DNA from 3 places in the Streptomyces sp. CLV115 genome. Region 2 is predicted to be linked to each of the others. Evidence: riboswitches for the same ligand, from Rfam matches in the RefSeq annotation. Region 2 holds a riboswitch; each other region holds the start of a gene.
The links. A riboswitch is a leader RNA that binds a small molecule or an ion and turns the genes downstream of it on or off. The one in region 2 is predicted to bind cyclic di-AMP.

Region 1 (11,071 bases), on a different contig from region 2:
TTGGGCCGAGGGCCTGCACGCCCGCCCCGCTTCCATCTTCGTCCGTGCCGCCACGGCTTCCGGCGTCCCGGTGACGATCGCCAAGGCCGACGGCAACCCGGTGAACGCCGCTTCCATGCTCGCGGTTCTCGGTCTCGGCGCGCAGGGTGGCGAGGAGATCGTGCTCGCGTCCGAGGCCGACGACTCCGAAGCCGCCCTGGACCGCCTGGCGAAGCTGGTCGCCGAGGGACTTGAGGAGCTCCCGGAGACCGTCTGAAACACCCTCCGCGAGAGAGCCGTGGCACCCTGAACCGGGGCCGCGGCTCTTTTGTTTCCCGGCGCCTGCCGAACGAGTTCCGGCCCCCAGGATTCAGACACGCGAAATCCGGGCGAAGCAGAATTCGAGCAGGGCAGAATCCAGACGGGACAGAATTCACGCGGGCGGAATTCTGGCGGGCAGAATTTTGACCGCCCGGGACGCGCCCCGCGCGGCGACTTCTCTTTGTATACGGCGCGATTGTTAATTCCGGACACCTGTGGCGTTCACGGAATGTTGCGAGGTCCTCACCCGGCCGGCCCCGGGCCCGCCGGGCCACCGGCGCGGTCGGTGCGCGGCCGCGGCCCGTTCCGCGTGATGGGCGGCCAGCGCCCTGGCCCGTTCCGCGTCGCCGCGTGCCACCGCGTCCACGATCGCCCCGTGCTCGGCCCAGGAATCCACCGGCCGGGCCGACTGCTCGACCACGTACATCCAGTCGATCTTGTGCCGCAGCTGGGCGAGCAGCGCGATCAGGCCCGGACTGCCGGAGGCCTGTGCCAGCGTCTCGTGGAACCAGCCGCCCAGCGCGCGCAGATCGTCGCCCTCGCCCCGCCGGGCCCGGTCCTGGCCGAGCCGCACGAGACCGCGGAGCACCTTGAGGTGCGCCTCGGTGCGGCGTTGCGCGGCGCGGGCGGCGCCCAGCGGCTCCAGCAGCGTGCGGACCTCCAGGAGGTCGGCCGCCTCGCGCTCGGTGGGCTCGGCGACGCAGGCGCCCGCGTGCCGCCGGGTGACCACGAAGCCCTCGGACTCCAGGGTGCGCAGCGCCTCCCGTACCGGGACGCGGGAGACCCCGTATCGGCGGGCCAGCAGTTCCTCCGTGAGCCGGCTGCCGCGTTCGAAGACACCGGAGACGATGTCGTCACGGATTGCCGTGCATACCGAATGCGCCGGAATGCGCATGTCCGAACCTCCGTCTCGATCCCCGCGAATCGCGGCCGGCCGAAGCCTGTTCCGCGACTCTATTGCAATGCGGCCGCATTTCCGATGCCGGGCGGAAATTCATGAATATCTTTTGGTCGCGGGACTGTTCGGTGCCGGTCGTCCCGGGCGGTCGGGGGCGGCGGGCACACCGAAGGCCCCGGCGCGCTGCCGGGGCCTTCGACGAGGTGGTGCGGTGGGCGTCGGTCAGACGCGGACGCCATGGGCGCGCAGGTACGCGACCGGGTCCACGTCGGAGCCGTACGACGGGGTCGTCCGGGCCTCGAAGTGGAGGTGCGGTCCGGTGGAGTTGCCGGTCGAGCCCGAGAGGCCGATCTGCTGACCCGCGCCGACACTCTGGCCGACGGAGACGCCGATCGAGGAGAGGTGGCCGTACTGGGTGTACGTGCCGTCCGTCATCCGGAGCACGATGTTGTTGCCGTACGCGCCGCCCCAGCCGGCCTCGACGACCGTGCCGGCGCCGACGGCGACGACGGAGCTGCCGGAGGCGGCGTGGAAGTCGATGCCGGAGTGGCTGCCGGAGGACCAGAGCGAGCCGCTGGACTTGTAGCCGGTGCTCACGTACGAACCGGCGACCGGGAGCTGGAAGAAGCCCAGGCGGGCGCGCTCGGCGGACCGGGCGGCGCGGGCCTTCTCGGCGCGGGCCTCGGCAGCGCGCCTGGCCTCGGCCTCGGCCTCGGCCACTGCCCTGGCCTTCGCCTCGGCCTTCTTCTTGGCCTCGGCCTTCCGGTGGGCCTCGGCCTTGGCCTTCGCGGCGACATCGGCCTGGTGCTGCTGGACGTCGGCCTGGGCGTCGATCCGCTCGGCAAGGGTCTTGTCGATGGCGATGACCTGGTTGAGGCCGGCATCGCTCACGGAGGGGGCGCCGGAGTCCGCCGCGAAGGCGGGAGCGGCCAGGCCGCCGATGACGCCGGTGGTGGCCAGAGCCGCGACGCCGACGGCCTTCGCGCTGCCGCGCGTCAGTCGGCTCGGGGCACGGTGCTTCCCGGTGGCACGGGTGAACGCCATGAAGTGGCTGGTCCTTTCCTTCCTTCTCGCCTACCGGGTTAGCTGACGGGTTCGGAGCAGGAAGGTCTCCTACGGACGCCCCGGCCCCATCCGGGCTCAGACGTCCGATTCACCCCAGGGACTGCGTGGGTCCCCGGCTCCCCGGGCTCGCGCCTGACGGGGACTCGGCGATGACTGTCCGGTACGTCGCGGATGCGGCATACGAGTGACGGGCAGTCGAGCCGACGCTAAGCGGGGCCGCTTTCATTCACCAAACGGACAGGCCGTTTTGTAGCGCATCCCACAGGGCAGACAGGCAACCTCCCCCCAGAACGGACAAAAAGGAAGACCCCGGCGAGATCGCGCTCGCGAGGGCCTTCCCCATGTACCGATATGCAATGAAATGCCGGGCGGCACATGCCGTGGCGGGCTGATTGTCAGCCGGTGACCACCGACACTTCTCCGATGCCCAGGGCACGGACGGGCTCCTCGATCCGGGCCGCGTCGCCGACGAGGATCGTGACCAGCCGGTCACCCGGGAAGGCGTTGACGACCGCCGCGGTCGCCTCGACCGTGCCGGTCTCCGCGAGCCGGGCGTACAGCTGGGCCTGGTAGTCGTCCGGCAGGTGCTGCTCGACCTGGTCGGCCAGGGTGCCCGCGACGGAGGCCGCCGTCTCGAACTTCAGGGGCGCCACACCCACGAGGTTCTGCACGGCCGTCTCGCGCTCCTCGTCGGTCAGGCCCTCGGCCGCCAGGGTCCGCAGGACCGTCCACAGGTCCTTGAGCGCCGGCTCGGTGGATTCGGTGTCCACCGAGCCGCTGATGGCGAGCATCGCGGCACCGGTCGCCCCCGAGGCGGAGCCCGGGGCCGAGGAGCGAAGCACCTGGGCGAAGGCCCGCACGCCGTACGTGTAGCCCTTCTCCTCGCGCAGCACCCGGTCGAGCCGCGAGGTGAGCGTGCCGCCCAGGCAGTACGTGCCGAGCACCTGGGCCGGCCACACGCTGTCGTGCCGGTCGGCGCCGATCCGGCCGATGAGCAGCTGGGTCTGCACCGCGCCCGGACGGTCGACGATGACCACCCGGCCGGTGTCGTCGGCGGTGATCGGCGGGGCGGGGCGCGGGGCGGCGGTGTCTCCGGACCAGTCGCCGAGGGTGTCGGCGAGCAGGACGTCCAGGTCGATGCCGGTGAGGTCCCCGACCACCACGGCGGTCGCCGTGGACGGCCTGATGTGGGCGTCGAAGAAGGCGCGCACGGCCGCCGCGTCGATCCGCTCCACCGTCTCCTCGGTGCCCTGGCGCGGGCGCGACATCCGCGCCGTGGCCGGGAACAGCTCCTTGGAGAGCTGCTTGGCGGCACGCCGGGCCGGGTTGGCCTGCTCGTGCGGGATCTCGTCGAGCCGGTTGCGTACCAGCCGCTCGATCTCGCTCTCGGCGAAGGCCGGCGCCCGCAGCGCCTCGGCGACCAGCGCGAGGGCCTTGGCCAGCCGGGAGGCGGGGACCTCCAGGGAGACCCGGACGCCGGGGTGGTCGGCGTGCGCGTCGAGCGTGGCGCCGCAGCGCTCCAGCTCGGCGGCGAACTCCTCGGCGGTGTGCTTGTCGGTTCCCTCGTTCAGCGCCCGCGACATGATCGTGGCCACGCCGTCGAGGCCCTCGGGCTCGGCGTCCAGCGGGGCGTCGAGGAAGATCTCGACCGCCACGACCTGCTGGCCGGGGCGGTGGCAGCGCAGCACCGTGAGGCCGTTGGGCAGGGCGCCGCGCTCGGGCGCGGGAAAGGCCCAGGGGCGGGCGGTGCCGGGGGCCGGCTGCGGGTGGTACTGCATCGAAACTCCAGTCGCGGCAGCGTCGGTCACTGGTCCGCCCCTTCGTGCGCGTCGGTGTCGGTCTCGTCGGTGTCCGCCGCGTCCGCGGGCTCGGCCGGTTCGACCGGCTCGTAGACCAGCACCGCGCGGTTGTCGGGGCGCAGCTGGGCCTTGGCGGCCGCCTGCACCTCCTGCGCCGTGACGTCGAGCACCCGCTGAACGGCGGTCAGGGCGAGCTGCGGGTCACCGAACAGCACGGCGAACCGGCACAGTTCGTCGGCGCGGCCGGCGACCGTACCGAGGCGGTCCAGCCACTCGCGCTCCAACTGGGCCTGCGCGCGCTCCATTTCCTCGGGCGTGGGGCCCTCGGCGGCGAACCGGGCGAGCTCCTCGTCGACCGCGGCCTCGACCTGCGGCACCTCGACACCGCCGGACATCTTGACGTCCAGCCAGCCCAGCGAGGGCGCGCCGGCCAGCCGCAGCAGCCCGAACCCGGCCGCCACGGCCGTGCGGTCCCGGCGGACCAGGCGGTTGTGCAGCCGCGACGACTCGCCGCCGCCGAGCACGGTCAGCGCCAGGTCCGCCGCGTCGCACTCGCGGGTGCCGTCGTGCGGCAGCCGGTAGGCGGCCATCAGCGCCCGCGCCGGGACCTCCTCGCGCACCTCCTCGCGCAGCTGCTCGCCGATGACCTCCGGGAGCGTGCCGTCGCGCGGCGGCTGCTTGCCGTCGTGGGACGGGATGGAGCCGAAGTACTTCTCGATCCAGGCGAGGGTCTGCTCGGGGTCGATGTCGCCGACCACCGAGAGCACCGCGTTGTTGGGCGCGTAGTACGTACGGAAGAAGGTGCGCGCGTCCTCCAGGGTCGCGGCGTCCAGGTCGGCCATCGAGCCGATCGGGGTGTGGTGGTACGGGTGGCCCTCGGGGTAGGCCAGCGCCGTCAGCTTCTCGAACGCCGTGCCGTACGGGACGTTGTCGTAGCGCTGGCGGCGCTCGTTCTTGACGACGTCGCGCTGGTTCTCCATGGACTCCTCGTCGAGCGCGGCGAGCAGCGAGCCCATGCGGTCGGCCTCCAGCCACAGGGCCAGCTCCAGCTGGTGCGTGGGCATGGTCTCGAAATAGTTGGTGCGCTCGAAGCTGGTGGTCCCGTTGAGCGAGCCGCCGGCCCCCTGCACCAGCTCGAAGTGGCCGTTCCCCTTGACCTGGCCGGAGCCCTGGAACATCAGGTGCTCGAAGAGGTGAGCCAGCCCGGTGCGTCCCTTGACCTCGTGGCGCGAGCCGACGTCGTACCAGAGGCAGACCGCGGCGACCGGGGTCAGATGGTCCTCGGAGAGCACCACGCGCAGGCCGTTGGCCAGGCGGTGCTCGGTCGCTGTCAAGCCGCCGGAGCCGGCCTGAGCGGTGGCCGTGTGACCCATGGGCATGTACGTCCCTTCGATCGCGATACTGGATTTCCTGCGAGACCTGCCACTTTAGGCAAGCGCACGGGCGCGTGGCGAAGTTCCCGTAACCCGGAAGTTCGCGTGAAAGGGGGACGCATCCCCCGCGCGGCGGGGCGCGAAAGCACCTCGACCGGGGCCCGGAACGCCTCTTGGGACGGGTCGAGGTCGGCGATGTCAGTGCGGCGGTCCACAATGGTCCGCGTCAGAACCTGAGGTTGCCCGAACAGAATCCGTGAAGGAGTCGCAGCAGCGATGGCCCGCCGCAGCACGAAGACCCCGCCGCCGGACGACTTCGAGGAGAAGATCCTCGACATCGACGTCGTCGACGAAATGCAGGGCTCCTTCCTTGAGTACGCGTACTCGGTGATCTACTCACGGGCCCTGCCCGACGCCCGCGACGGCATGAAGCCGGTGCACCGCCGCATCGTGTACCAGATGAACGAGATGGGCCTGCGCCCCGATCGCGGCTTCGTGAAGTGCGCCCGCGTCGTCGGCGAGGTCATGGGTAAGTTGCACCCGCACGGCGACGCGTCGATCTACGACGCGCTGGTCCGTCTGGCGCAGCCGTTCTCCATGCGGCTCCCCCTGGTCGACGGCCACGGCAACTTCGGCTCGCTCGGAAACGACGACCCGCCGGCCGCCATGCGGTACACCGAGTGCCGGATGGCCGACGCGACGTCACTGATGACGGAGTCGATCGACGAGGACACCGTCGCTTTCCAGTCGAATTACGACGGCCAGGAGACGGAACCGACCGTTCTCCCCGCCGCGTACCCGAACCTCCTGGTCAACGGGTCGTCCGGGATCGCGGTCGGCATGGCGACCAACATGCCGCCGCACAATCTGGGCGAGGTCATCGCCGCCGCCCGGCACCTGATCAAGCATCCGGGCGCGGACCTGGAGACCCTGATGCGGTTCGTGCCCGGTCCCGACCTGCCCACCGGCGGCCGGATCGTGGGCCTGGGCGGCATCAAGGACGCGTACGCCCGCGGCCGCGGCACGTTCAAGATCCGCGCGACCGTCTCGGTGGAGAACGTGACGGCCCGCCGCAAGGGTCTGGTCGTCACCGAACTGCCCTTCACCGTCGGCCCGGAGAAGGTGATCTCCAAGATCAAGGACCTGGTCTCGGCCAAGAAGCTCCAGGGCATCGCGGACGTGAAGGACCTGACCGACCGCGAGCACGGCCTGCGCCTGGTCATCGAGGTGAAGAACGGCTTCGTGCCGGAGGCGGTGCTGGAGCAGCTCTACAAGCTGACGCCGATGGAGGAGTCCTTCGGCATCAACAACGTGGCGCTGGTCGACGGTCAGCCGCTCACGCTGGGGCTCAAGGAGCTCCTGGAGGTCTATCTCGACCACCGCTTCGACGTGGTGCGCCGGCGCAGCGAGTTCCGCCGGGGCAAGCGCCGCGACCGGCTGCATCTGGTCGAGGGCCTGCTCGTCGCGCTGATCGACATCGACGAGGTCATCCGGATCATCCGGTCCAGTGACAATTCGGCGCAGGCGAAGGAGCGGCTCATCGAGCGCTTCTCGCTGAGCGAGATCCAGACGCAGTACATCCTGGACACCCCGCTGCGCCGGCTGACCCGGTTCGACCGGATCGAGCTGGAGAGCGAGCGGGACCGGCTCAACAGCGAGATCGACGAGCTGACCGCCATCCTCGAATCGGACGCCGAGCTGCGCAAGCTGGTCTCTTCGGAACTGGCCGCGGTCGCCAAGAAGTTCGGCACCGACCGGCGCACGGTGCTGCTGGAGTCGGCCGGTTCGCAGGTCGCCTCGGTGCCGCTGGAGGTCGCCGACGACCCGTGCCGGGTGCTGCTGTCGTCGACCGGTCTGCTGGCCCGTACCGCCAATGACGAGCCGATCGTGCTCGCCGAGGACGCCAAGCGGGCCAAGCACGACGTGATCGTTTCGGCGGTGCCGGCGACGGCCCGCGGCGATGTCGGCGTGGTGACGTCGACGGGCCGGCTGCTGCGGCTCGCGGTGATCGATCTGCCCCAGCTGCCGGACACCCACGCGGCGCCCAACCTGTCGGGCGGGGCGATGATCGCGGAGTTCCTCACGCTGGAGAGCGACGAGTCCGTCGTCTGTCTCACCACGCTCGACGAGGCCTCCCCCGGCCTGGCGATCGGCACCCTCCAGGGTGTCGTGAAGCGAGTGGTGCCGGACTACCCGGCCAACAAGGACGAGTTGGAGGTCATCGCTCTCAAGGACGGTGACCGGATCGTCGGCGCCGCCGAGCTGCGGACCGGCGAGGAGGATCTGGTCTTCATCACGTCCGACGCGCAGCTGCTGCGCTACCCGGCGGCGCAGGTGCGGCCGCAGGGCCGTCCCGCCGGCGGCATGGCCGGGGTCAAGCTCACGGCGGGCGCCGAGGTGATCTCGTTCACAGCGGTGGATCCGGCCGCGGACGCGGTGGTGTTCACCGTCGCGGGCTCGCACGGCACGCTGGACGACTCGGTGCTGACGTGCAAGCTCACCCCGTTCGACCAGTACCCGCGCAAGGGCCGGGCCACCGGTGGGGTGCGCTGCCAGCGGTTCCTCAAGGGCGAGGACCTGCTGGTGTTCGGCTGGGCGGGTGAGACGCCCGCCCGCGCCACTCAGGAGAACGGCACGCCGAGCGAGCTGCCGGCGCCGGACCCCCGGCGCGACGGTTCGGGAACGCCGCTGATCAAGCCGGTCGCGGTGGTCGCGGGACCGGTGTAGCCGGTCGGCCGGGCGACGCGTGGCGGGATGCTACGCGTCGTCGTCGGGCCGTTGTACGTACCGCAGGACGCCCCACATGCTTCGCTCGTGTGCGGCGTCCTGCGTCGCGTCCGGGGCCGGCGCGGCGTTCTCGCGGCAGTCGGCCAGCTCCTTGTGCAGGGCGTCGGGGGCGATGCCCGAGCCGATCAGCACCAACTGGGTCCGGCGTGGCTCGTCGCGCCTCCAGGGCTGCGGGTCGAACCGCAGGAACCTGCCGACCGCGTGCAGGGCGTACTTGTTGGCCCGGTCGCCCACGCCGAAGTCGACGAATCCCTTGATCCGGTAGAGGCCCTGCGGCCGGGAGTCGAGGAACGCCATCAGCCGGCGGGGGTTCATGGGCACGTCCGCGGTGAAGGAGACGCTGTCGTACGCGGCGTGCAGGTGGTGCGCGTGCCCGTCGCCCGCCTCCTCCTCGCTCCGGTCCCGGAGCAGATCCTCGAAGGTGAGCTGCCGGACCTTCTCCTCGCCGTCCGGCCGAAGTGCCGGGTCGAAGAGCAGCTCCGGGTCGATGCGTCCGTACGTGGCGCGGATGACGGCCGCCCCGGGGCGGCCGGGGGCGCCCGCCGCGGCGATGACGTCCTGGATGCGGGCCTGTTCCTCGCCCCCGGCCCGGTCTGTCTTGTTCAGGACGACCAGGTCGGCGAAGGCGAGGTGGCGGTCGATCTCGGGGTGGCGGTCCCGGGTGGCGTCGAACTCGGCGGCGTCGACGACCTCGACCAGTCCCCCGTACACGATGTGCGGATTCTCGCTGGCGAGGATCATGCGTACGAGTTCCTGCGGCTCGGCCAGTCCGCTGGCCTCGATCACGATCACGTCGAGACGGGCGGCGGGCCCGGTCAGCGTCTCCAGGAAGGTGTCGAGTTCGCTCGCGTCGACCGCGCAGCACAGGCAGCCGTTGCCCAGCGAGACCGTGGAGCCGACCTGTCCGGAGACCGTCATGGCGTCGATCTCGATGGCGCCGAAGTCGTTGACGATCACGCCGATCCGGTTTCCCGCGCGGTTGCGCAGGAGGTGGTTGAGCAGCGTCGTCTTGCCCGACCCCAGGAAGCCCGCGAGGACGATGACCGGGATCTGCTGCTTGCGGGGCGGGGACGACGCGTTCAACGGAGACCTCTCTCGGGGACCTCAGGGCATGGGGACCGGCTGGGGCGGGGGCGTACCGACGTAGCGGGCCGCCGGGCGGATGATCTTCGAGTCCTCCGCCTGCTCCAGGATATTGGCGCTCCAGCCGACCGTCCGCGCCGCGCAGAACGTCGGCGTGAACATCTCGCGCGGCAGCCCGCACAGCTCCATGACGACTCCGGCGTAGAACTCCACGTTGGTGTGCAGCTCCCGGCCCGGCTTGAGCTCGGCGAGTATCGCCTCGACCCGGCGCTCGACCTCGACGGCGAAGTCGACGAGCGGGCCGCCGAAGCCCTGGGCGATCCCCCGCAGCATCCGTGAGCGGGGGTCCTCGGTGCGGTAGACGGGGTGTCCGAAGCCCATGATCCGCTCGCCCGCCAGCACCCGCTCACGGATCCAGCCGTCGATGCGGTCGGGGGTGCCGATGGCGTCCAGGGTGTCGAGCGCCCGGCTGGGGGCCCCGCCGTGCAGCGGCCCGGAGAGCGCGCCCACGGCCGCCACCAGGCAGGCCGCCACGTCGGCGCCGGTGGAGGCGACGACGCGGGCGGTGAACGTCGAGGCGTTGAAACCGTGGTCGACGGTGGAGATCAGGTACTGCTCCACGGCCCTGGCGCGGGCGGGGTCCGGTACGGAGCCGGTGAGCATGTAGAGGTAGTTGGCGGCGTGGGGCAGGTCGTCGCGCGGTTCGACCGGTTCGAGGCCCCGGCCGAGGCGGTGCAGGGCGGTGAGCACGGTGGGGACGGCGGCGCAGGCGGCCAGCGCGTCGGCGCGGCGCCGGTCGGTGTCGATGTCGTACACCGGCCGGAAACCGGCCGAGGCGCCGAGGAGCGAGAGGGCCGTGCGCAGACCGGCCAGGGGACCCGAGCCGGCGCGTGCGACAGCGGGCAGCGCGTCGCGGACCTCGGCGGGCAGCCGGCGCAGCGCGGCGGTGCGGGCCGCGAACTCGGTACGGGCCGCGGCGTCGGGCAGCGCGCCCTCGGACATCAGGTACCAGACGTCCTCGAAGCTGCGGGTCCGGGCCAGTTCGATCGCCGAGTACTGCCGGTAGTGGTAGAAGCCCTCGCGCCCCCGGACGTCGCCGAGGGCCGTGTCGGTGACGACGACACCCGCGAGACCTCGGGGTACGTCGAGCGGGGCTTCGCCGGTCATGGTCGGCATCTTTTCCTCCGTGAGTGTTCCGGTGGATTCATTGATATTGATTCAGACTCTCTATGCTTGACTGTAATCCTGTCAACGTTGATTGAATCAATATGGATACGGTTGCGACATGAAGGATCAAGCAGCGCCCGGCGACGGTCCGGGGGCAACGGTTCCGCAGCGGCTCAGCACCCGGGAGACGGCCGAACGCCTCGGAGTGAAGCCGGAGACGGTGTACGCGTACGTCAGCCGGGGCCAGCTGAGCAGCAGCCGTGCCCCCGGCGGCCGCGGCAGCACGTTCGACGCGGCCGAGGTCGATGCGCTCGCCCGGCGCACGGGCCGCCGGACCCCCGCCCCCGCCGCTGCCGGTGACCTGGCCTTCCGTACCGGCATCACGCTGATCGAGGACAACGCCTACTACTTCCGCGGGGTCGACGCGGTCGAGCTGGCCCGGCGGTACGCCTACGAGGAGGTCGCCGAGTGGCTCTGGACCGGCGAGCTGCGGCCCGGCGTCCGCTTCACGGCGCCGGCCGAGACGCTGGCCGCGGCACGCCGGGCGGTCGGCGCACTGCCCGTTCACAGTGGCTCGACGGACCGGTTGCGGGTGGCGG
Region 2 (11,071 bases):
GCGGGTGCGCAGCCGTCCGTAGAAGTCGTGCGGGCCGAGCCTGATGACCCGGAGGCGGTGCGGTGCCGCGTACACCCCGACCCAGTCTCCGGCGTCGAGCACGCCGCGCAGCTGGCCGTCGATGGTCACCGCGCCCTGCCCCGAGTGCGGCAGGACCCGTACGGCGATCGGTTCGTCGGCCGCGGCGATCACGGTGCGGTCGAAGGTCATGTGTGCCGCCACGGGGGTGAACAGGACTGCGTCCATGCGTGGTGAGACCACCGGTCCGCCCGCGGCGAAGCTGTAGGCGGTCGAGCCGGTGGGGGTGGCCATGATGACCGCGTCGGCCGAGTACGAGGCGAGGAGCCGGCCGCCGATGTACACGCCGAGGCTCACCTGCCGGTCGCGGGCGAGCTTCTCCACGACGACGTCGTTGAGCGCGGTGATGTCCAGTGCCACGCCCCAGTCCTCCGCCGCGGCCTCCGCGTCGGGGTCGACGTGCGGGGGCGGCAGCATCGGGCGTCGTCCGTAGCCCATCAGGGCGTCGATGTCCTTGGGCACTTCGAGTACCCGGGAGGCGCGCATGGTCAGGGTCATGCGTTCCTCGACCGCCGCACGGCCCCGGTGGACGGCGTCGAGCGCCCGGACCACGTCCTTCGCCGGGACCTCGGTGAGGAAGCCGACGCGGCCCAGGTCGATCCCGAGGACGGCGCCGTCGTTCTTGGCGGCGATCCGGGCGCCGCGCAGGAACGTCCCGTCGCCGCCGAGGGTCACGATGAGATCGGGGTTGCCCGCGACATCGGCCTCCTCGCGCCCGCCGCGCCTGCGTTCGTCGTCGCGCCACACGTCGATGTCGGTGCACGGGATGCCTTCGCGGGCACACCAGTCGCGTACGACGCCCGCCGCGACGACGGCCTCGGGACGGCCCTGGTGCACGACGACTCCGACCCGTTCCACACTCATCGCGCTCCGACTCCCCGTGTTCCGACGACGCACTGCCCTCACTCCACTGTGCGGGAGCCGGGGGCGGGTCCGCCCGTCGTCGGGCCGGTTCGGCGGCCGGTCGGGCGACCGGGCGCGGAACGGCATGTGCCCGGCCCGACTGCGGAGGGTCGCCGCCGACGGGCCGGGCAGGGAACACCTCCGGGTCAGGACTGCGCGTCCTCCGGGATGCTGACCAACCAGCGGGTCTCCTTGCGGGGCCGCAGGTAGAACGCCCAGTAGAGCGTGGCGACCGCGGTGATCCCGCCGGTCCACAGCAGGTACTCGGTCTCCTGCTGGGTGAGGATGTAAGCCAGCACGGCGATCAGCAGCACCGGGATCGCGGGCCACAGCGGCATGCGCCAGGCCGGCGCCTCGCGGTGGGCGCCGCGGCGGCAGAGCAGCGCGGCGACGGCGACCAGCAGGTACATCGCGGTGACGGAGACGCCGGTGACGCCGTACAGGGTGTCGAGGTTGACGAAGCAGAGCGCAGCGCCGGGGACGCCGACGACCAGGGTCGCGACCCACGGGGAGCCGAACCGGCCGAGTCGGGACAGGGCGTTGTTGACCGGTCCGGGCCAGGCCTTGTCACGGGCGGAGGCGAACAGCACCCGCGAGTTCTGGATGACCATCACGATGCCGGCGTTGATGATCGCGAGGGCGACGCAGAGGCTGACGAAGGTGCCCACCGCCGAGTTGGACCAGGCGGCGACCATGGTGTTGAGGTCGCCCGAGGTCAGGGCCGCCAGGTCGGGGGCGCCGAGCGTGATGGCGACGACCGGGACGAGGATGACCGCGGTGGAGATGGCGAGGGTGGCGAGCACGGTACGGGCCACGTTGCGCCGCGGGTTCTCCAGCTCCTCCGAGAGGTAGACGGCGGTGGAGAAGCCCTGGGTGATGAAGAGCGCGATGGCGAGCCCGGAGACCACCATCATCGCGGTGACGGTCGAGCTCCCGCCGCCCGACGAGGCGACCGTGCCGTGCACCAGGGCCGAGGCGCCGCGCTCGGAGTGGGCGAAGCCGAGAACGGCGACGACGGCTGCCGCGATCACTTCGAGGACGAGGAAGATGCCGGTGATCCACGCGTTGGCGCGCAGGTCCAGCAGACCGGCCAGGGTGGCGAGCACCATCACGCCGGCGCCCGCGACGGAGGCCGGAATGTGCACGATGGGGGCGAGGTAGTCGGCCGTGCCCATGGCGATGACCGGGGGCACGATCATCACGACCAGCAGCGAGAGCACGAAGACGAGCCACCCGGCGAGCCGCCCCGCCATCGTCGACACCATGGCGTACTCACCGCCGGCACTCGGAATGAGCGTGCCCAGCTCCGAGTAGCAGAAGGCGACCGCGATGCAGAGCAGCGAGCCGACGGCGATGGTGAGGGCGGTGTACGTGCCGAGGCTGGAGAACAGGTCCGGTACGACCACGAAGAGGGTCGAGGCGGGCGTCACGCAGGACAGCGTGAGCAGTGTTCCGCCCACGACACCGATGGAACGCTTGAGCTTCTGTGGAGTGGGGCCGGTCGCTGGTGCGAGCGCCTGGGGAGCGCTGAGCGTTTCGGTCATCGTGCGGTTCCGATCAACAGGTGCGGTGTCCGAGCACGGGAGCGGTATCGCCTCCAGACGAGGACGTGGTGAGTGGTTTCGGCGCTCCCAGCGCGACATGCAATCCCGACGTGTTCCGTAGGTCAAGAGGTGTTTACCTTCGGAATTCGTTGTCCTGGTGGGGCAATCCGACGATTTTGCGCTAACAGCGCGTCAATGTCCGGGGATCGGGGGGTGCGGGAACCGCAGCCCGGCCGGTGGGAAAGTTTCCCCCATTTCCAGCATCCGGAAGGGTGGAGCGGCATCCTGGGCGGGCGGGGCGGCCGGGATGCGGTCCGGGCACCGGTCCCGCGGGTCGCGGATCTGCGGTCTTGGTGCCAGCCTGGAGTCATGGCTTGGGCGTCGTGGACGACTTGCGGGGTGTTCTCGGGGCGCGGTGGCGTGCTCACGGACGAGGTCGGTGTGCTTTCCGGGGACCTGACCGTTCACACGACCTGGGCGGACGACACGGCCCAGGTTACTGTGCAGTACACGGGTGCGATCGACTGGTTCACCATGTCGGGCAGCCCGGTGACGTGCTGTTCGGAGGAGGACAGCCGCCGACTGCACGACGCGGTGGTGCGGTCGGTCCGGGACGGGGCTGCGGCGACCGTGCCCGTACTGCCCCGCTCCCGGCCGGGCCAGGCGGCGGAACCCGCCCCGGAGTGACGCCGGCCCGGGTCACCGGGCGGTTTCCCCGCCGGGGTCGCGGAGCGCCGCGGCGACCAGCCCGTCGATCTCCTCCCTGAGTACGGCTCCCCCGCCGCCCACCAGCCGGTCGAAGACGAGTCCGTCCACGCAGGCCAGCAGTGTGAGCGTGCGGCCCTCGGCGTCGGCGACGCCCTGTGCGCGCAGGAACGCCCGCACCGCCGCACGGGCCGCGTTCTGCCGCGGTACGAGAATCTCGCGCAGTTCCGGGTGGCGCACGCTCTCGACCGCGCAGGCGTAGCGGGCCAGCGACCGCTGCCGCCCCTCGCCGGTCAGCCGCCGTTCGACGAACCCGGCCAGCCCGTCCGTCAGTTCGGCGGCGGCGCGCGGCACCCGCGCCTGCTCGCCGGCCGCCTGCAATTCCGCCTGGTCCTGTGCCACGAGCCGTCGGACGAGCGCGGTGAGCAGCGCCTGACGGGTGCGGAAGTACGCCGAGGTGGTGCCCGGCGGCAGGGCCGCCGCCCGGTCCACGGCCCGGTGGGTCAGGCCCCGCATCCCCTCCTCGGCCAGCACGTGGACGGCGGCATCGGCGAGGACGGTGCGTCGGTCTGTGGTCACCATCCCTTTCTACACCTGTAGAAGACGGGTAGTACGCTCCTTCTACAGCTGTAGAAGGTCGTGACAGGCACGGGAGGGGACCGGGCATGGGCAACAACGCGGTGGTTGTCGGCGGTGGCATCGGCGGGCTGGCCGCCGCGATCGGGCTGCGGCTCGTCGGCTGGGAGGTGACGGTCGTCGAACGCGCCCGCACTCCCGACGACGCGGGCGCGGGCATCTCCCTGCACGCGAACGGCTTGCGCGCGCTGGACGTCCTCGGTGTCGGCGCGGCGGTTCGCGCGGCCGCCCGGCCCCAGTACACCGGCGGCACCCGCACCCCGGACGGCCGTCTGCTGGCCCGCATGGACGGAGCCGCGCTGGAACGCGAGCTGGGGACGCCGATCGTGGGCATCCCCCGGTCCGAGCTGCACCGGCTGCTGCGCGCGGCCCTGCCTCCCGAATCCCTGATCGTCGGGGCCGAGGTGACGTCCGTCGACCGGTCCGACCCCTCGCGGGTGCGCCTGGCCGCGGGCGACACCGGGCTGGAGGCGGATCTGGTGGTGGCCGCCGACGGAGTCGGCAGCCGGCTGCGCACCCAGCTCTTCCCGGGGCACCCCGGTCCTGCCTACAGCGGCTCGACGGTGCTGCGCGCCATCACCGGGACGCCCGTCGATCTGCGTACCGACTTCGAGCTGACCTGGGGACGGGGGGCCGAGTTCGGCCACATCGCTTTCGCCGACGGCCGGGCCGAGTGGCACGCGGTACTCAACGCGCCCGCGGGGGTCCGGCACCCCGATCCGCTGGGCGAGGTGCGCCGCCGGTTCGACGGCTGGCACGACCCCATTCCCGCCCTGCTGGCAGCGACCCGGCCCGATGCCGTGCTGCATCACGACGTCAACGAGCTGGTGGCGCCGCTCCCTTCGTACGCGGTCGGCCGGATCGCGCTGCTCGGCGACGCCGCGCACGCCATGACCCCGAATCTCGGCCAGGGGGCCTGTCAGGCACTGGAGGACGCGGCGACACTGGCCGCCACGCTCCTTGGCGGGGCCGGCGTCGAGTCGGCGCTCGTCCGCTACGACGCCGAGCGCCGGCCCCGCAGCCAGTCGGTCGCGCGGGCCGCCCGGCAGGCCGGCCGGATGGGGCAGCAGCTGTCCCGCCCGGTGGCCGTCGCCCTGCGCAATACGGCGCTGCGGCTCGCGCCGTCCCGGGTCACCGTCCGCGCGGTCCTGCGCCATGCCGACTGGACACCGCCGCGGCTGGGCTGACCTCGAGACGGACCCGGCCGGGCGGTGGTGCGCTCACGTCAGCGGTCCGGTGACCTCAGTAGGCCCCGAAGACGTTGTCGATGGAGCCGTACTTGGCAGCGGCGTAGTTGCACGCGGCCGTGATGTTGGCGACCGGGTCGTAGCTGTCCATCGCGGTCCCGGGCACGTGGTAGGCCCGGAACGTCGGCTCGATGACCTGGAGGAGGCCCTTGGACGGCGTCCCGGCGGCGGCGTTCGAGTCCCAGTTGTTGATCGCCCGGGGGTTTCCGGAGGACTCGCGCATGACGTTGCGGTGGATGCCCTCGTAGCTGCCGGGGATGCCGTGCTCGGCCATCACGGCCAGCGACTCCTTTATCCAGCCGTCCAGATCGTTCGTGTACGTCGCGGACGGCGCAGCGGGAGCGGTGACGGCGGCGGACCGCGCCGGAGCCGCCGAGGCGGTGTGGGCACCGAGCAGGGGGAGCAGCAGGGCGGCCGCGCCCGTGCCCACGGCGATGAAACCGCGGGTCAGCGTGGCGGACCTGCGACGACGGTACGTACCCGTTGCGGGCATGATGGATTCCTCTCCGTCGCCTGCGAGGTGAGCTGTCGGGTTCAGGCTGGAGATGCCTGGCCGCGCATCTGCGTGGCTTCACCCCGAGCCGTTCCGGATTCCGGACCGGCGGCCTACCTGGGTTCCCCGCTCCTGCCGTACACGAGTGGTCGGATTGCCGGACAGCGGCAGGATTCGGCGTTCCGTCCGGATTGACGGTGACCGTAAGCGAGAAGAACCGAAGCGGACAAGACCCCAATTTTCGAATGCAATTCACTCACAAGATCGAGTAACGGGAATTTCGGTAATCCACCTCACATCGCGCGAACCACTCCCCTTGCGCGGAAAGGGAACCGAACCGCGCGGGGCGGCATCCGGCGGGCCGGACGTGACTCGCGCCACGAATTCACAAATGCGGGCATTTCGCCCGCACCTTCCGGCATTCGCACCGGGACGAATGACATTGCCCTTCCGTCACCCCGTCGTTTACAGTTCTGAGGTCCTGTTGTCTCCGATTGAGGTGGACGTTGCGCATCTGAGGTTCGCGAACATCGCGCCGTACGGCTCTGCCCGTACGCCCGTCACGCCGTAGCAGTGCTTCGCGCTGCCCGTGACCCCGCGTGGATGCGACCTCGGTGCATGAGCCGTCCCCCGATCCTCAGGACCGCCGCACCTCTTCCCATGGCCCGGTCGCTGCGTGGTGCTCGCATACGAAGCCCCCCTTCACTGCGCTTGCGAATGCGAGGAACACCATGGCGACTCCCACCACCCCCCACGCCTCTCTCACCTGCTCCGCCCTGACCTTCCGGTGGCCGGACGGCACCACCGTCCTCGACGGGCTCTCGCTCAGCATCGGCCGGGGACGCGTCGGCCTCGTCGGCAACAACGGCGCGGGCAAGTCCACACTCCTGCGACTGCTCGCCGGCCAACTGCGCCCGTCCCAGGGGTCGGTGACGGTAGGCGGCAGCCTCGCCCACCTTCCGCAGAACATCACCCTCGACACGACACTGCGGGTGGACCGGGCCCTGGGCATCGCCGAGCGGCGCGAGGCGCTGCGCGCGGTCGAGGCCGGGGACGTGGACGAGAAGCACTTCGAGACGATCGGCGACGACTGGGACGTCGAGGAACGGGCCCTGGCGACACTGGGCTCGCTCGGCCTCGGCGGCATTGAACTCGACCGCGCCGTGGGCCAGTTGTCCGGCGGGGAGACCGTCCTGCTGCGACTGGCCGCGCTGCTGCTGGAGCGCCCCGACGTCCTGCTCCTGGACGAGCCCACCAACAACCTCGATGTGCTCGCCCGCCGCAGGCTCTACGAGGCCGTCGACTCCTGGCGCTCGGGGGTACTGGTCGTGGTCAGCCATGACCGCGAACTGCTGGAGCGTGTGGACCGCATCGCCGAACTGCGCACCGGCTCGGTGAACTGGTACGGCGGTGGCTGGTCGGCGTACGAGGAGGCCGTGGCCGCCGGGCAGGAGGCCGCCGGGCGGATGTTGCGGGCCGCCGAGGCCGATGTGCGCCGCCAGAAGCGCGAACTGGAGGAGACCCACCTGAAACTGGCCCGGCGTCAGAAGAACGGCCGCAAGGCGGAGACCGAGGGCGGCCTGCCCAAGATCCTGGCCGGCCGCCGGAAGCGGTCGGCGCAGGAGTCGGCGGGCAGGCTTCGCGGCGTCCACGAGGAACGGCTCGGTGAGGCACGCGAACGCCGGGAGGAGGCCGCCGCCGCGGTCCGCGACGACGCCGAGATCCGGGTGAGCCTCCCGCACACGGCGGTGCCCACCGGACGCACCGTGCTGAGCCTGCACGGCTTGCGTCCCCGCTTCGGCAGGCTGCGCGAGGGCAGCCTCCAGGTGAACGGGCCCGAGCGGATCGCGCTCGTCGGTCGAAACGGCGCCGGGAAGACGACGCTGCTGCGCACCCTCACCGGTGAGCTGGCCCCGCTGTCCGGCGAGGCCAGGACCTTCGTACCGGTGCGGTTCCTTCCGCAGCGGCTCGATGTGCTGGACGAGGAACTGAGCGTCGCGGCGAACGTGGCCCGGACGGCGCCCGGGGTCACCGACAACCACATCCGCGCCCAGCTCGCCCGCTTCCTGTTCCAGGGCAAACGCGCGGAGCAGCCTGCGGGGACCCTGTCGGGCGGGGAGCGCTTCCGGGCCGCCCTCGCGGCGACGATGCTCGCCGCACCGGCCCCGCAGCTGCTGATGATGGACGAGCCGACCAACAACCTGGACATCGCCAGTGTGCGTCAGCTGACCGGTGCGCTCGACTCCTACGAGGGCGCGCTGCTGATCGCCAGTCACGATCTGGCCTTCCTCGGATCGGTCGGCATCACCAGGTGGCTGCTGGTCGACGAGGAGCTGCGGGAGACGAGCGCGGAGGAGGTGGCCGAGCTGCTCACGGCGCCGGAGGCCGCCGGCTGAGCGGTCGGCGGCGAGGTGCTTCCCGTAGCGGCCGGGCCGCGAGGAGGTGGGCGGAGCGGGAGAAGGGTGCGAAGCGGAAGAAGGGAGTGCGGGCCGCCGGGCGGCCGGGGCCCGCACCCCTGCCGGGATCAGAGCCTGTCGATGATCTTGTTCATCTGCTCGATCTCGGCGGTCTGGGCCGTGACGACGGCAGCGGCGAGCTTCTTCGCCTCGGCGTTGCCGCCGTTCTTCTGCTCCTCCTCGGCCATGGTGACGGCGCCCTGGTGGTGCCCGATCATGAGCTGGGCGAACTTCTTGTCGAAGTCCTTGCCCCGGGCGGCGGCCAGATCGTCCATGTCCTTGCCGGACATCATTCCGGGCATCCCCGAACCGTCCGAGCCGTGGTCCATCCCGGGCATGTCACCCATCGAGGACGAGGGCAGCGGCTTGCCCCACGACGTCAGCCAGCCCTTCATCGTGTTGATCTCGGGGTCCTGGGCCTTCTCGATCGCGGTGGCCAGCTTCTTGATCTCGGGGTCGGCGGCGCGGCCGTCGGCCAGCTTCGCCATCTCGATGGCCTGCTGGTGGTGCGGGATCATCTGCTGCGCGAACTTCACGTCGGCGTCATTGAACTCGCCGCCGGGGGTGGCCGGTGCGGAGGCACCCGCCGAGCCGTGGTCCATGCCGGGCATGGACGATCCGTCGGACTTCGAGCCGTCGGAGGAACCGCAGGCGGTCAGTGCCAGCGCGAGGACGGCGACGGCGCCGGCGGCCGCGAGGGTGCGGCGACGGGCGGCGGAGAAACGGGAAGCGGACATCACAGGTTCTTTCCAGGTGGCTGCGCCACATCCGTGGCGCGAAACGGGCAGGTTCGTCCCCGCCGGTCCGGCCCCGGGGGCCGTGGACCGGCGTCGTCCTGTCACATCCGCGCGACGCACACCTGGAGCAGCAGCTCTCTTCCGGCGAACGGCGGTCCCCGCCGGGCCGGACCGCGTACGGCGGCACGGCGCCCGGTGAGGGCCCGGACGGCGAGAAGCACCAGGCCCAGCGCCGTCAGCAGCGGCAGCACCCGGTCACGGGCCTGGGTGGATACGCACGACTCGCCCTTCATCGCGGGCATCGTGTCCGCCGCCCGGGCGGGACCGTGCTCGCCCCGCACGGCGACGTGTCCCGCCCCCATCTGCGCGGCTCCCGGTGCGGAGGCCGTCACGGCCATCGCGTCGTGGCAGCCGTCCGCGGCGCTCGCGGGTGCCCCGTGCATGAGGAACAGCCCGAGCAGGACGGCATAGAGCACCAGCAGCCGGGACGTTCCCGGTGTGTGTGTCCGTCCGCGATCCACGGCTGCCTCGAATTGGTCGGTCGTACGGGTCGTCGGGTCCTTCGGTGTGCGTCCGACGATACCCCCACCGGGTTTCCCGTCCGTCGACGCCCCGCCCCTGCCGGACGCCTTGCCGGTCACCGCGCCCCGGACCGTGCGCGTGCGGCGGGCGACGACCGTGCGGGCGTCGGCGGGCGGGCGGCGACCGCGGCGATACCCGCCCCCGGCTCAGCGGAGGCTGTCGGCGCGCGTCCAGGCGGCGTCGCGGAGCAGACGCAGACCGTTGAGGCCGACGATGACGGTGGAACCCTCGTGCCCGGCGACGCCCAGCGGGAGCGGCAGTGTGCCGACCAGATCCCACACGACGAGGCCGGTGATGAAGACCGCCGCGATCACCAGGTTCTGCACGACCAGGCGGTGGCACCGCCGCGAGAGCGCCACGGCGGTGGGGACGGTGGCGAGTTCGTCGCGGACCACTACGGCGTCGGCGGTCTCCAGGGCGAGGTCGGAGCCGGCCCTGCCCATGGCAATGCCGATGTGGGCGGCGGCCAGTGCGGGGGCGTCGTTCACACCGTCGCCGACCACGAGCACCTTGTGCCCGACGCTCTCCATCCCTCTGACCGTGTGCACCTTCTCCTGCGGCAGCAGACCGGCCCGTACGTCCTCGATCCCGACCTCGGCGCCCAGCCGGGCGGCGGCGCGCGGGTTGTCCCCGGTGACCAGTACCGGCGTCCGGCCGGTGAGTCCGGTGAGGCGGGCCACGGTGGAGCGGGCGTCGGCGCGCAGCCGGTCCGCGATGCCCAGGACGCCGACGGGCGTGCCGTCGAGTACGACCAGTGCGGCGGTGCGGCCGTCCTCCTCCAGACGCGCGGCGAGTTCGGCGGCCGGTCCGGCGGCACCGGGACGGACGTCCAGCAGGCGCGCCGGGCTTCCGACGGCGACCGTGCGGCCGTCCACGGTGGCGGTGACGCCGGTGCCCGGGGCGGAGGTGAAGTCCGCCGCGGGGGGCAGGACGAGCCCCCGGGTGCGAGCGGCCTCGGTGACGGCACGGGCTAGGGGGTGTTCGCTGGGGTGCTCGGCCGCCGCAGCCAGGGTGAGCAGGGCGTCCTCGGTCAGGCCCGAGGACGGGAGGGGACGGATGTCGGTGACCCGCGGGGTGCCTTCGGTCAGGGTGCCGGTCTTGTCGAGCGCGACGGCGTCGATGCGCCCGAGGCGCTCCATCACCACGGCGGACTTGATGAGGACCCCGTGCCGTCCGGCGTTGGCGATCGCGGACAGCAGCGGCGGCATCGTGGCCAGCACCACGGCGCACGGCGATGCCACGATCATGAAGGTCATCGCCCGGAGCAGCGTGGGCTGCAGTGCCGCGCCGAAGGCCAGGGGCACGGCGAACAGGGCGACGGTGGCGGCCACCATGCCGATCGAGTACCGCTGTTCGACCTTCTCGATGAACAGTTGGGTGGGGGCCTTCGTCCCGGAGGCCTCCTCGACCATGGCCACGATCCGGGCGATCACCGAATCGGACGGGTCGCGCTCCACGGTCACCCGCAGCGCCCCGGTGCCGTTCAGGGTTCCCGCGAAGACCTCGTCGCCGGGCTCCTTGGTCACGGGCAGCGGTTCGCCCGTGATGGTCGCCTGGTCCACCTCGCTCGCCCCGCCGAGGACCCGGCCGTCGGCCCCGACACGTTCTCCGGGACGTACCAGGATCACGTCCCCGACCCTCAATTCCTCGGTGGGTACAGCCTCTTCGGATCCCCCGGCGCCGAGCCGGG
Region 3 (8,312 bases), on a different contig from region 2:
TCCGCCGCGAGCCAACTCCGGGCCCGCACACGGAAGTCGGCGGGATCCATGGCCCCCGCACCGGCCGGCACCGCACCCAGCAGCGGGGCGCCCGCCACCACGGGAAGGTCCGCCAGATTGCAGCGCGCGGCGAGATCCGGCTCGGCGGGCATGCTGCCCACCACCACACCGAGACACCCCAGGGCCCGGGCGCGCAGTGCCTCCGAGGTCAGCGCCGTGGTGTTGAGCGTGCCCAGACCCGCGGGCGTCACCACCAGTACCGGCGCGTCCAGCAGCCGGGCGGCGTCGGCGAGGGTCGCGCCCTCGTCGTCGAACCGTACGAGCAGACCGCCCGCGCCTTCGATCAGTACCAGGTCGTGCTCGGTCGCCAGCTTCTGTGCCGCATCGGCGATCTCGTGCGGCCGCACCGGTGGGAGGCCCGCCCGGCGGGCGGCCGTGGCGGGCGCCAACGGCTCGGGGAACCGGGCCAGTTCGACCGCGGTGACATGACCGCCCGCCAGCCGCACCACCTCCGCCGCATCACCGGGCTCGCCCGGTGCCAGTCCCGTCTGCGCCGGCTTGAGCACCGCGACGCGGAGGTCCGGACGCGCCGCCGCCACGGCCGCGGTCACCACCGTCTTGCCGATCTCCGTGCCCGTCCCCGTCACTACCAGAATGGTCATCTCAGCCCTCCCGCGCGGCCGCGCACACGGCGCGGCAGATCCGTGCCACATCCTCGTCATCGGTCACATACGGCGGCATCGTGTAGACGAGGTCGCGGAATGGCCGCAGCCACACGCCCTCCCGTACCGCCGCCCGGGTCGCGGCCGCCATGTCCACCTCATGGTCGAGCTGTACGACACCGATCGCGCCCAGCACCCGCACATCCCGCACCCCGGGCAGTCCGGACGCCGGGGCGAGGCCCTCCCCGAGCCCGGTGCCGATCCGCTTCACCTCCCGCTGCCAGTCCTGGCCGAGCAGCAGATCGACGGAGGCGCACGCCACCGCGGCGGCGAGCGGATTGCCCATGAACGTCGGCCCGTGCGCGAGCACCGGAACCTCGCCGCTGGAGATGCCCTCCGCCACCCGGGAGGTGCACAGCGTCGCCGCCATCGTCAGATAGCCGCCGGTCAGCGCCTTGCCCACGCACATGACATCGGGGGAGACGCCCGCGTGCCCGGCGGCGAACAGCTCGCCGGTACGGCCGAAGCCCGTGGCGATCTCGTCGAACACCAGCAGTACCTCGTGCTCGTCGCACGCCTCGCGCAGCACCCGCAGATAAGCGGGGGAGTGGAACCGCATCCCGCCCGCGCCCTGTACCACCGGTTCCACGATCACCGCGGCCAGCCGGTCGGCGTGCTCGGCGATCAGCTCCCGCAGATGCCGTACGTACGCGGCGTCCGGCTCCGTGTCGAAACCGGCCGGCGGCTCGTCGGCGAAGACCTGGCGGGGCAGCACCCCCGACCACAGCTCGTGCATGCCGCCCTCGGGGTCGCACACCGACATCGGCTGCCAGGTGTCCCCGTGATAGCCGCCGCGCCAGGTCAGCAGCCGCTGCTTGGCGGGCCGCCCGGCCGAGCGCCAGTACTGCAGGCACATCTTGACCGCGACCTCCACGGCGACCGAACCCGAGTCGGAGAGGAAGACATGCCGCAGCGGCTCCGGGGTGATCTCGACCAGCCGGGTGGCCAGCCGCACGGCGGGCTCATGGGTGAGCCCGCCGAACATCACATGGCTCATCCGGCCCAGCTGATCACGGGCCGCCTCGTTGAGCACCGGATGGTTGTAGCCGTGCACCGCCGACCACCAGGACGACATGCCGTCGATCAACTCGCCCTGTCCGTGGGACGGTTCGGCCAGTTTCAGTCGTACCCCGGACGCGGACTCCACGACCAGCGGCTCCTGACGGCCCGGCATCGGGCCGTACGGATGCCAGACGTGCGCCCGGTCCAGGGACCGCAGCTCGGCCGGGGAGAGCGCCTCAGGCATTGGGGGCGAGGTCCGTTCCCGCGCCGCGACGGCGGACCGCCACCAGGTCCGTGCGGGCGGCCGGAACGTCCGGCGACCCGGCCGCGGCCTCCCCGGGCGACTCTCCGCACGGGGCGCAGCCGCCGTCGTGCGAACCGCAGCCGCCGCCGGACTCCGCACGGTGCGCGGGCAGCGTGGTCGTGCCCGCTCCCTCCACCTCGAAACCGGCGTCCGCGATCATGTCCAGATCCGCCTGACCCGCCTGGCCCTCGCTGGTCAGGTAGTCGCCCAGGAAGATCGAGTTGACCAGGTTCAGGGCCAGCGGCTGCATCGAGCGCAGATGCACCTCGCGCCCGCCCGCGAGCCGTACCTCCACATCTGGGCAGACGAACCGGACCATCGCCAGAATCCGCAGGCAGCGCTGCGGAGTGAGGTTCCACTCCTTGGCCAGCGGTGTTCCCTCGAACGGGATCAGGAAGTTCACCGGCACCGAGTCCGGGTCCAGTTCACGCAGCGAGAAGACGACATCGACCAGGTCGGCGTCGCTCTCGCCCATGCCGGCGATCAGCCCCGAGCACGCCGAGAGCCCGGCGGCCTGCGCCTGGTGCACCGTCTCCACCCGGTCCGCATAGGTGTGCGTGGTGGTGATGTCCCCGTACGTGGCCTCGGACGTGTTCAGGTTGTGGTTGTACGCGTCGGCGCCCGCCGAGCGCAGCCGGTCGGCCTGCCCGTCGGAGAGCAGACCGAGGCAGGCGCACACCTCGACGCCCTCGTTCTGTTCCTTGATCGCCTCGATGGTCTCCGACACCCGGTCGACATCGCGGTCCGTCGGACCGCGGCCGCTCGCCACCAGGCACACCCGCTTCGCCCCGCCCGCCACCCCGGCGGCGGCGGCCTTCGACGCCTCATCCGGTTTCAGCCAGGTGTACTTCAGGATCCCGGCCTTGGAGCCCAGCCGCTGCGAGCAGTACGAGCAGTCCTCGGGACAGAGACCGGACTTGAGGTTGACCAGATAGTTCAGCTTCACGCGCCGCCCGAACCACTGACGGCGTACCTTTCCGGCCGCGGCCACCACTTCGAGCAGATCGTCGTCGGAGGTCGCCAGTACGGCGAGCGCTTCTTCGCGGGTCGGCAGCTCGCGCCGCAGGCCCTTGTCCACCAGCGTGTTCAGGAGGTCCATGGCCAAGATCCTGGCCTACCGCACGGCTTCCAGCCAAGGAGGAACCGGACAACAGAGCCTGCCGAGGGTGTGTGTATTGCCACACCATGACCTGTTGCAGGCACGGTTAGGGTCTGTGAGCTGCCTACAAAAGGGACCGCTCATGCCCTTCGACCCGTTCGACTGGATCGACGCCGAGGCGTGCCGCCGCGCGGACGCCGGACTCGTCCGTACCCTGCGCCCCCGGCCCGCCGAGTCCGCACTTCTGGACCTCGCGAGCAACGACTACCTGGGCCTGACGCGGCACCCCGACGTCACCGCAGCCGCGGCCGGGGCCGCGCGCGAGTGGGGTGCGGGCGCGACCGGATCCCGGCTGGTCACCGGCTCCACCGCACTGCACGCCGAGCTGGAGGGCGAGCTGGCCGAATTCTGCGGTTTCGAGGCGGCCCTGGTGCTGTCGTCCGGCTACGCGGCCAACCTGGCGGCCGTCACGGCGCTCACCGGCCATGACTCGCTGATCGTCTCCGACGCGGGCAACCACGCCTCGATCGTGGACGGCTGCCGGCTCTCCCGCGCCGGAACCGCCATCGTTCCGCACGCCGATCCCGGGGCGGTGCGCAAGGCCCTGCAGGCGCACCGGGGCCGGGCGCTGGCCGTCACCGACTCGGTCTTCTCGGTCGACGGCGACGCGGCACCGCTGCCCGAACTGGCCGACGTCTGCCGGTCCGGGGGCGCCGCACTGCTCGTCGACGACGCACACGGCCTGGGCGTGCTGGGGGACGGCGGCCGAGGGGCGCTCGCCGCCGCCGGTCTCGCGGGCGACGAGGGCATCGTCACCACGCTCACCCTCTCCAAGTCCCTGGGCAGTCAGGGCGGAGCGGTCCTGGGACCGGCCCGGGTCGTCGAACACCTCGTCAACACGGCCCGTACGTTCATCTTCGACACCGGCCTCGCGCCGGCCGCGGCGGGCGCCGCGCTGGAAAGCCTGCGGCTGCTGCGCCGCGAGCCGGAGCGGGCAGGCCGGGCCCGCGCGGTCGCCGCGGCACTGTACGAGCAGCTCACCGGCGCCGGCCTGGCCGCCGTACGGCCGGACGCCGCCGTGGTCTCGGTGCGCGCCCCCTCGGCGGACGCGGCGGTGCGCTGGGCGGCCGACTGCCGCACCGCCGGAATCCTGGTGGGCTGCTTCCGGCCCCCGTCGGTGCCGGACGGGGTGTCCCGGCTGCGGCTCACCGCGCGGGCCGATCTGACCGAGGAGCAGATCGCCACCGCGGTGTCCGTGGTGCGTCGGACCGCCCCCGTCAGCTGACCGAATCCAGGCGCAGACCGGCGACGAACGAGGTCCAGGCCGCCGCGGTGAACCGCAGCGGCGGCCTGGACACATCCTTGGAGTCCCGCACGGCCAGCCGCTCGTCACCGAACGGCGCCGCCTCCACACAGTTGTTCATACCCGTGCTGCGGCTGCTGCGCCGCCAACGTAAGCCGTGCTGTGCGAGGCAATCCGACATGAGGCCCCCTCGGGCGGTCCGAAGTCACCGACCGTCGCGGTCGATCGCGGCGATCAGGTCCAACGAGTGCTCCGGCGACAGCGCGTGAGCCTGCATCGTGCGGAAGGCCGAGCTGTACGCCGCAAGGTCTTCTTTCCGCTCCAGGTAGAGGCTACTCGTCAAATGGTCGAGAACGACCACATCCAGATCAGAAGTGCTCGGAAATGAGAAGATAACGAAAGGCCCGGTGAGGCCGGCATAGCCGCCCATCGAGAACGGCAGCAACTGGAGTTGCACATGGGGCAGTTGAGCCACCCGGGCCAGATGGCGCAGCTGTTCCCGCATCACCCGGCACCCGCCGACCTGGCGCCGCAGCACGGCCTCGTCGAGCACCGCGCTCAGCCGCAGCGGTGGATCGGTCCGCAGCACCCCCTGCCTGGCCAGCCGCACCTCCACCAGCGAGTCCAGCTGGCCGGACGGCAGCCCGTCCAGTGACGCCCGGGTCACCGCACGCGCGTAGTCGGCCGTCTGCAACAGCCCCGGCACCACCGAGGTCTCCAGCGTGCGCGCGGTCCGGGCCTGGGACTCCAGACTGATGAAGTCGCGGTACTGGGGCGGGATCAGACCGCGATAGGCGTGCCACCAGCCGGTGCCGCCACCGCCCGCCGTACCCGCGAGCGTCGCCAGGAGATCCCGCAGCCGGGTGTCGTCCACGCCGTACGTGTCCAGCAGCCGGGTCACATCGGCCGGCCGCACCCCGCTCACCCCGGTCTCGATCCGGCTCACCTTCGACTGGTGCCAGCCGAGCATCCGCGCCGCGTCCCGACTGGTCAGTCCCGACGCGTGGCGCAGACTCCGGAGCTCCTCCCCGAGCTTGCGGCGTCGAACCGCTGGGCCGTGCTGCATCCGCGGCCTCCCTCCCTCTGATGCCGAGCGGACAGTGTGCCGTCCACATCCGGTCTTGCGTGGCAGGGTTCACCGCTTCGAGCGACAGATATATGCATATCTTGGTGGAACGCCGTCACAGCGGGCAGCATCAGTGGCAATCTGGCGCGAAGCGCAATCCGTACCGATCGCGGGTCGGCACGGGTGGGAAAGGGACGGCTCGCCATGGCAGACCATCAGGAAGCAAACGTCACTCTGCCGAGCGAGCCGGTCTCGGTCTCGGCAGCCCGCAGGTACGTGGCCCGGGTGCTCACCGAATGGGGCCTGGCGACCGACACCGATTTCGCCGACAGCATCCAGCTCATCGTCTCGGAGCTCGCGACCAACGCGGTCCAGCACACCTTCGGGCAGTCGCCCACGTTCACCGTGGACCTCCGGCTGGAGCGGGAGGAGCAACTGCACCTCGGAGTGACGGACAGTCACCCCCGCTGGCCCCGGCGACTTCCCGCCGCCGTCCAGCAGGACAACGGACGCGGCATGGTGATCATCCGGAGTCTGGCCAAGGAGTGCGGGGGCCGGCTCACCGTCACCCCCACCGCCGACGGCGGCAAGACGGTGTGGATCGCGCTGCCGTGGAGCATCCCCGTGCAGCGCTGACCGACGCGCTCGCCCGGCCTCGCCGCCCGGCCGCCGCGCCGACGCCGCCCGCCCGAACCCGCTGCGCAACAGTGCCTGGAGCGTCGCCGCGGCGGCGCTCGCCCGGTCACCGCGGTGCACCACCGAGATCGTCCGCCGGAAGGAGGCGGGAACCAGCCGCCGGACCGACAGCGGCGTGGCGCTCACCGCGCCGGGCCTGGTGCTGGTGACCGGTCCGCTGCCGCACTGAGCGGGGGAGGGCCGGCCACCGGGCCGGGCCACCGGCCGCGGGCGGGCCCGGCCGGCGGCCCCGGATCGCCGGCCGGGCCGTGCCTCAGCGGACCCGGCCGTAGTAGACCCTCTTGGTCCAGATCTTCTCCAGCCGCACCACGGCGCCGGTCCTCGGCGAGTGCCAGATCTTTCCCTTGCCGGCGTAGATCCCCACGTGGTAGACGCTGCGGCCGTAGTGGAAGAACACCAGATCGCCGCGCTTGCGGTGCGAGGCCGAGATGTGGCGGGTCCGGTTGTACTGCTGCTGGGCCGTGCGGGGGAGCTTCTTGCCGGCCTTCTTGAACGAATAGAGCGTCAGCCCCGAGCAGTCGAAGCGGCTGGGGCCGGTGCCCCCCCAGCTGTACGGCGAGCCCTTTTTCGACGCCGCGACGTTGAGCGCCTTCATCGACAGCGTCGCGGCCTGGGCGTCCGTCGCGGCGCCCGGAGCGAACATGGTGCCACCGACGGCGGCGAGCGTGAGAACCGAGGCCGTACCGGCCCGGACGAGCAGAGACGGGACATGAACCTGCGCAGTCATGCGCAACCCTTCGTCAGCCGCCTGTGAAGGATGACCTGTCGGGTTCGGGCTGGCGAAGTTGCCCGGCCGCGTTCGGCGGCTTCACCCCGAGGGTCGACCGGTGTTCAGGTCGACCCGTTGTGCTCGGGTCCTCCACTCCTGCCGATCCACTTTCGTCGACCAGGCATCCGGACGGCGGCAGGACTCGGCGTCCGCCCGGACCGCCCCGCCGCGGTGGCGGGGGCTTGTCGTCCCAGGGATCTTGACTCACCGACTGCCGGATTTCCGAGCTGAAACCGGGATATGTGAGGCTCCTCACGACTGATCCGTTCGGGTGGACATGGTGATTCCCGCGGCTTTCACCGGTGGCCCCGACCAGGTGCGTACCTGGGGCGGAAGGGTTGATTCCGTTCACTGTCCACGCGGAAAACGCAAGTTGAGCGGTCCCTCCTGAGGGGGACTTCCTACGCCGAACGAGCGAGGAATTCCGGTGGGGTGGTCGGGCGTGTCGGGTACGGGAGCCGGGTGACGGCCGCCGGGCGCCGGGCCAGGGGGAGTTGGCCGGATCCGCGCCGTGCGCGCGGACCGCGCGGGCCGGTCAACTCGACGGTGCCGGGGGCACGCTGACGCGCCCGGCCCGCCGCTCCCCGTCCAGTACCCGCAGCGCACGGGCGAGCGTGGCCGCGTGGACCTGCGCCTCGCCGCGCTCGTGCATCAACGCGAGGGCGTCCCGCAGTGTGCGTGAGTGTGCGACGAGTGCCTGAGCGGCGCGGAGCGCGCCGTAGGTGTCCCCGCCGCGGGCCGGGTTGATCCGGCCGACCTGGTCGAGGACTTCGAGATAGCGGTCGATGAACTCCCCCTCGGCGCGCGTCAGCGCGGGCAGCGGCGGGAACTCCGGTGGTCGCATCGGGCGTTCACCTCGCGCCGTGCGGCGGCAGTGCGGAGTTCCGGCTCTCCAGGACGTGGTCCACCAGCCCGTACGCCTTGGCGCCCGCCGCGTCGAGGATGAGGTCGCGTTCGGTGTCCGCGGTGATCTGCCCCTCGGTGTGGCCCGTGTGACGGGCCAGCAGGGCGGTGAGCATCGCGCGGACCCGTTCCAGTTCCCGTGCCTCGATCTCCAGATCGGAGGGCTGCCCCTGCACCGGCTCGGTGAGTCCGGGCTGCTGTACGACGATCCTCGCGCCGGGCAGGGCGTGCCGCCGGCCGGGAGCACCCGCGGCGAGCAGTGCGGAGGCGCAGGAGCCGGCCTGGCCGAGGCAGTAGGTCTCCACCTCGCAGTCGAGGTACTGCATCGTGTCGTAGATCGCGGACATGGCCCCGAACGAGCCGCCGGGCGAGTTGATGTAGAGCGACACCGGCCGGTCCGGTGCGTCGTGCTCCAGGTACATGAGCTGCGCGATCAGGTCGCCGGCCG

Region 1: another riboswitch for cyclic di-AMP. It lies ahead of AADR41_RS15240 (M23 family metallopeptidase); the one in region 2 lies ahead of AADR41_RS09510 (transglycosylase SLT domain-containing protein).
Region 3: another riboswitch for cyclic di-AMP. It lies ahead of AADR41_RS03900 (C40 family peptidase); the one in region 2 lies ahead of AADR41_RS09510 (transglycosylase SLT domain-containing protein).

The regions. Positions count from the first base shown of each region.
Region 1 is NZ_JBCEWQ010000035.1:48,489-59,559, reverse strand. It holds gene AADR41_RS15250 (HPr family phosphocarrier protein) at 1-256, shown strand, start outside; gene AADR41_RS15245 (GntR family transcriptional regulator) at 500-1,195, opposite strand; gene AADR41_RS15240 (M23 family metallopeptidase) at 1,421-2,242, opposite strand; cyclic di-AMP (ydaO/yuaA leader) riboswitch at 2,256-2,422, opposite strand; gene AADR41_RS15235 (M16 family metallopeptidase) at 2,659-4,041, opposite strand; gene AADR41_RS15230 (M16 family metallopeptidase) at 4,068-5,441, opposite strand; gene AADR41_RS15225 (DNA gyrase/topoisomerase IV subunit A) at 5,712-8,162, shown strand; gene AADR41_RS15220 (CobW family GTP-binding protein) at 8,193-9,305, opposite strand; gene AADR41_RS15215 (citrate synthase/methylcitrate synthase) at 9,327-10,481, opposite strand; gene AADR41_RS15210 (citrate synthase) at 10,591-11,071, shown strand, end outside.
Region 2 is NZ_JBCEWQ010000017.1:52,552-63,622, reverse strand. It holds gene AADR41_RS09535 (NAD(+)/NADH kinase) at 1-942, opposite strand, end outside; gene AADR41_RS09530 (APC family permease) at 1,128-2,525, opposite strand; gene AADR41_RS09525 (hypothetical protein) at 2,895-3,212, shown strand; gene AADR41_RS09520 (TetR/AcrR family transcriptional regulator) at 3,225-3,809, opposite strand; gene AADR41_RS09515 (FAD-dependent monooxygenase) at 3,896-5,053, shown strand; gene AADR41_RS09510 (transglycosylase SLT domain-containing protein) at 5,109-5,606, opposite strand; cyclic di-AMP (ydaO/yuaA leader) riboswitch at 5,609-5,796, opposite strand; gene AADR41_RS09505 (ABC-F family ATP-binding cassette domain-containing protein) at 6,338-8,002, shown strand; gene AADR41_RS09500 (DUF305 domain-containing protein) at 8,131-8,799, opposite strand; gene AADR41_RS09495 (hypothetical protein) at 8,901-9,320, opposite strand; gene AADR41_RS09490 (heavy metal translocating P-type ATPase) at 9,528-11,071, opposite strand, start outside.
Region 3 is NZ_JBCEWQ010000006.1:72,272-80,583, forward strand. It holds gene bioD (dethiobiotin synthase) at 1-662, opposite strand, end outside; gene AADR41_RS03865 (adenosylmethionine--8-amino-7-oxononanoate transaminase) at 664-1,968, opposite strand; gene bioB (biotin synthase BioB) at 1,961-3,127, opposite strand; gene AADR41_RS03875 (8-amino-7-oxononanoate synthase) at 3,270-4,412, shown strand; gene AADR41_RS03880 (DUF397 domain-containing protein) at 4,405-4,611, opposite strand; gene AADR41_RS03885 (helix-turn-helix domain-containing protein) at 4,636-5,496, opposite strand; gene AADR41_RS03890 (ATP-binding protein) at 5,701-6,132, shown strand; partial or broken gene AADR41_RS03895 (LysR family transcriptional regulator) at 6,169-6,315, opposite strand; gene AADR41_RS03900 (C40 family peptidase) at 6,446-6,919, opposite strand; cyclic di-AMP (ydaO/yuaA leader) riboswitch at 6,923-7,095, opposite strand; gene AADR41_RS03905 (hypothetical protein) at 7,497-7,805, opposite strand; gene AADR41_RS03910 (ATP-dependent Clp protease proteolytic subunit) at 7,813-8,312, opposite strand, start outside.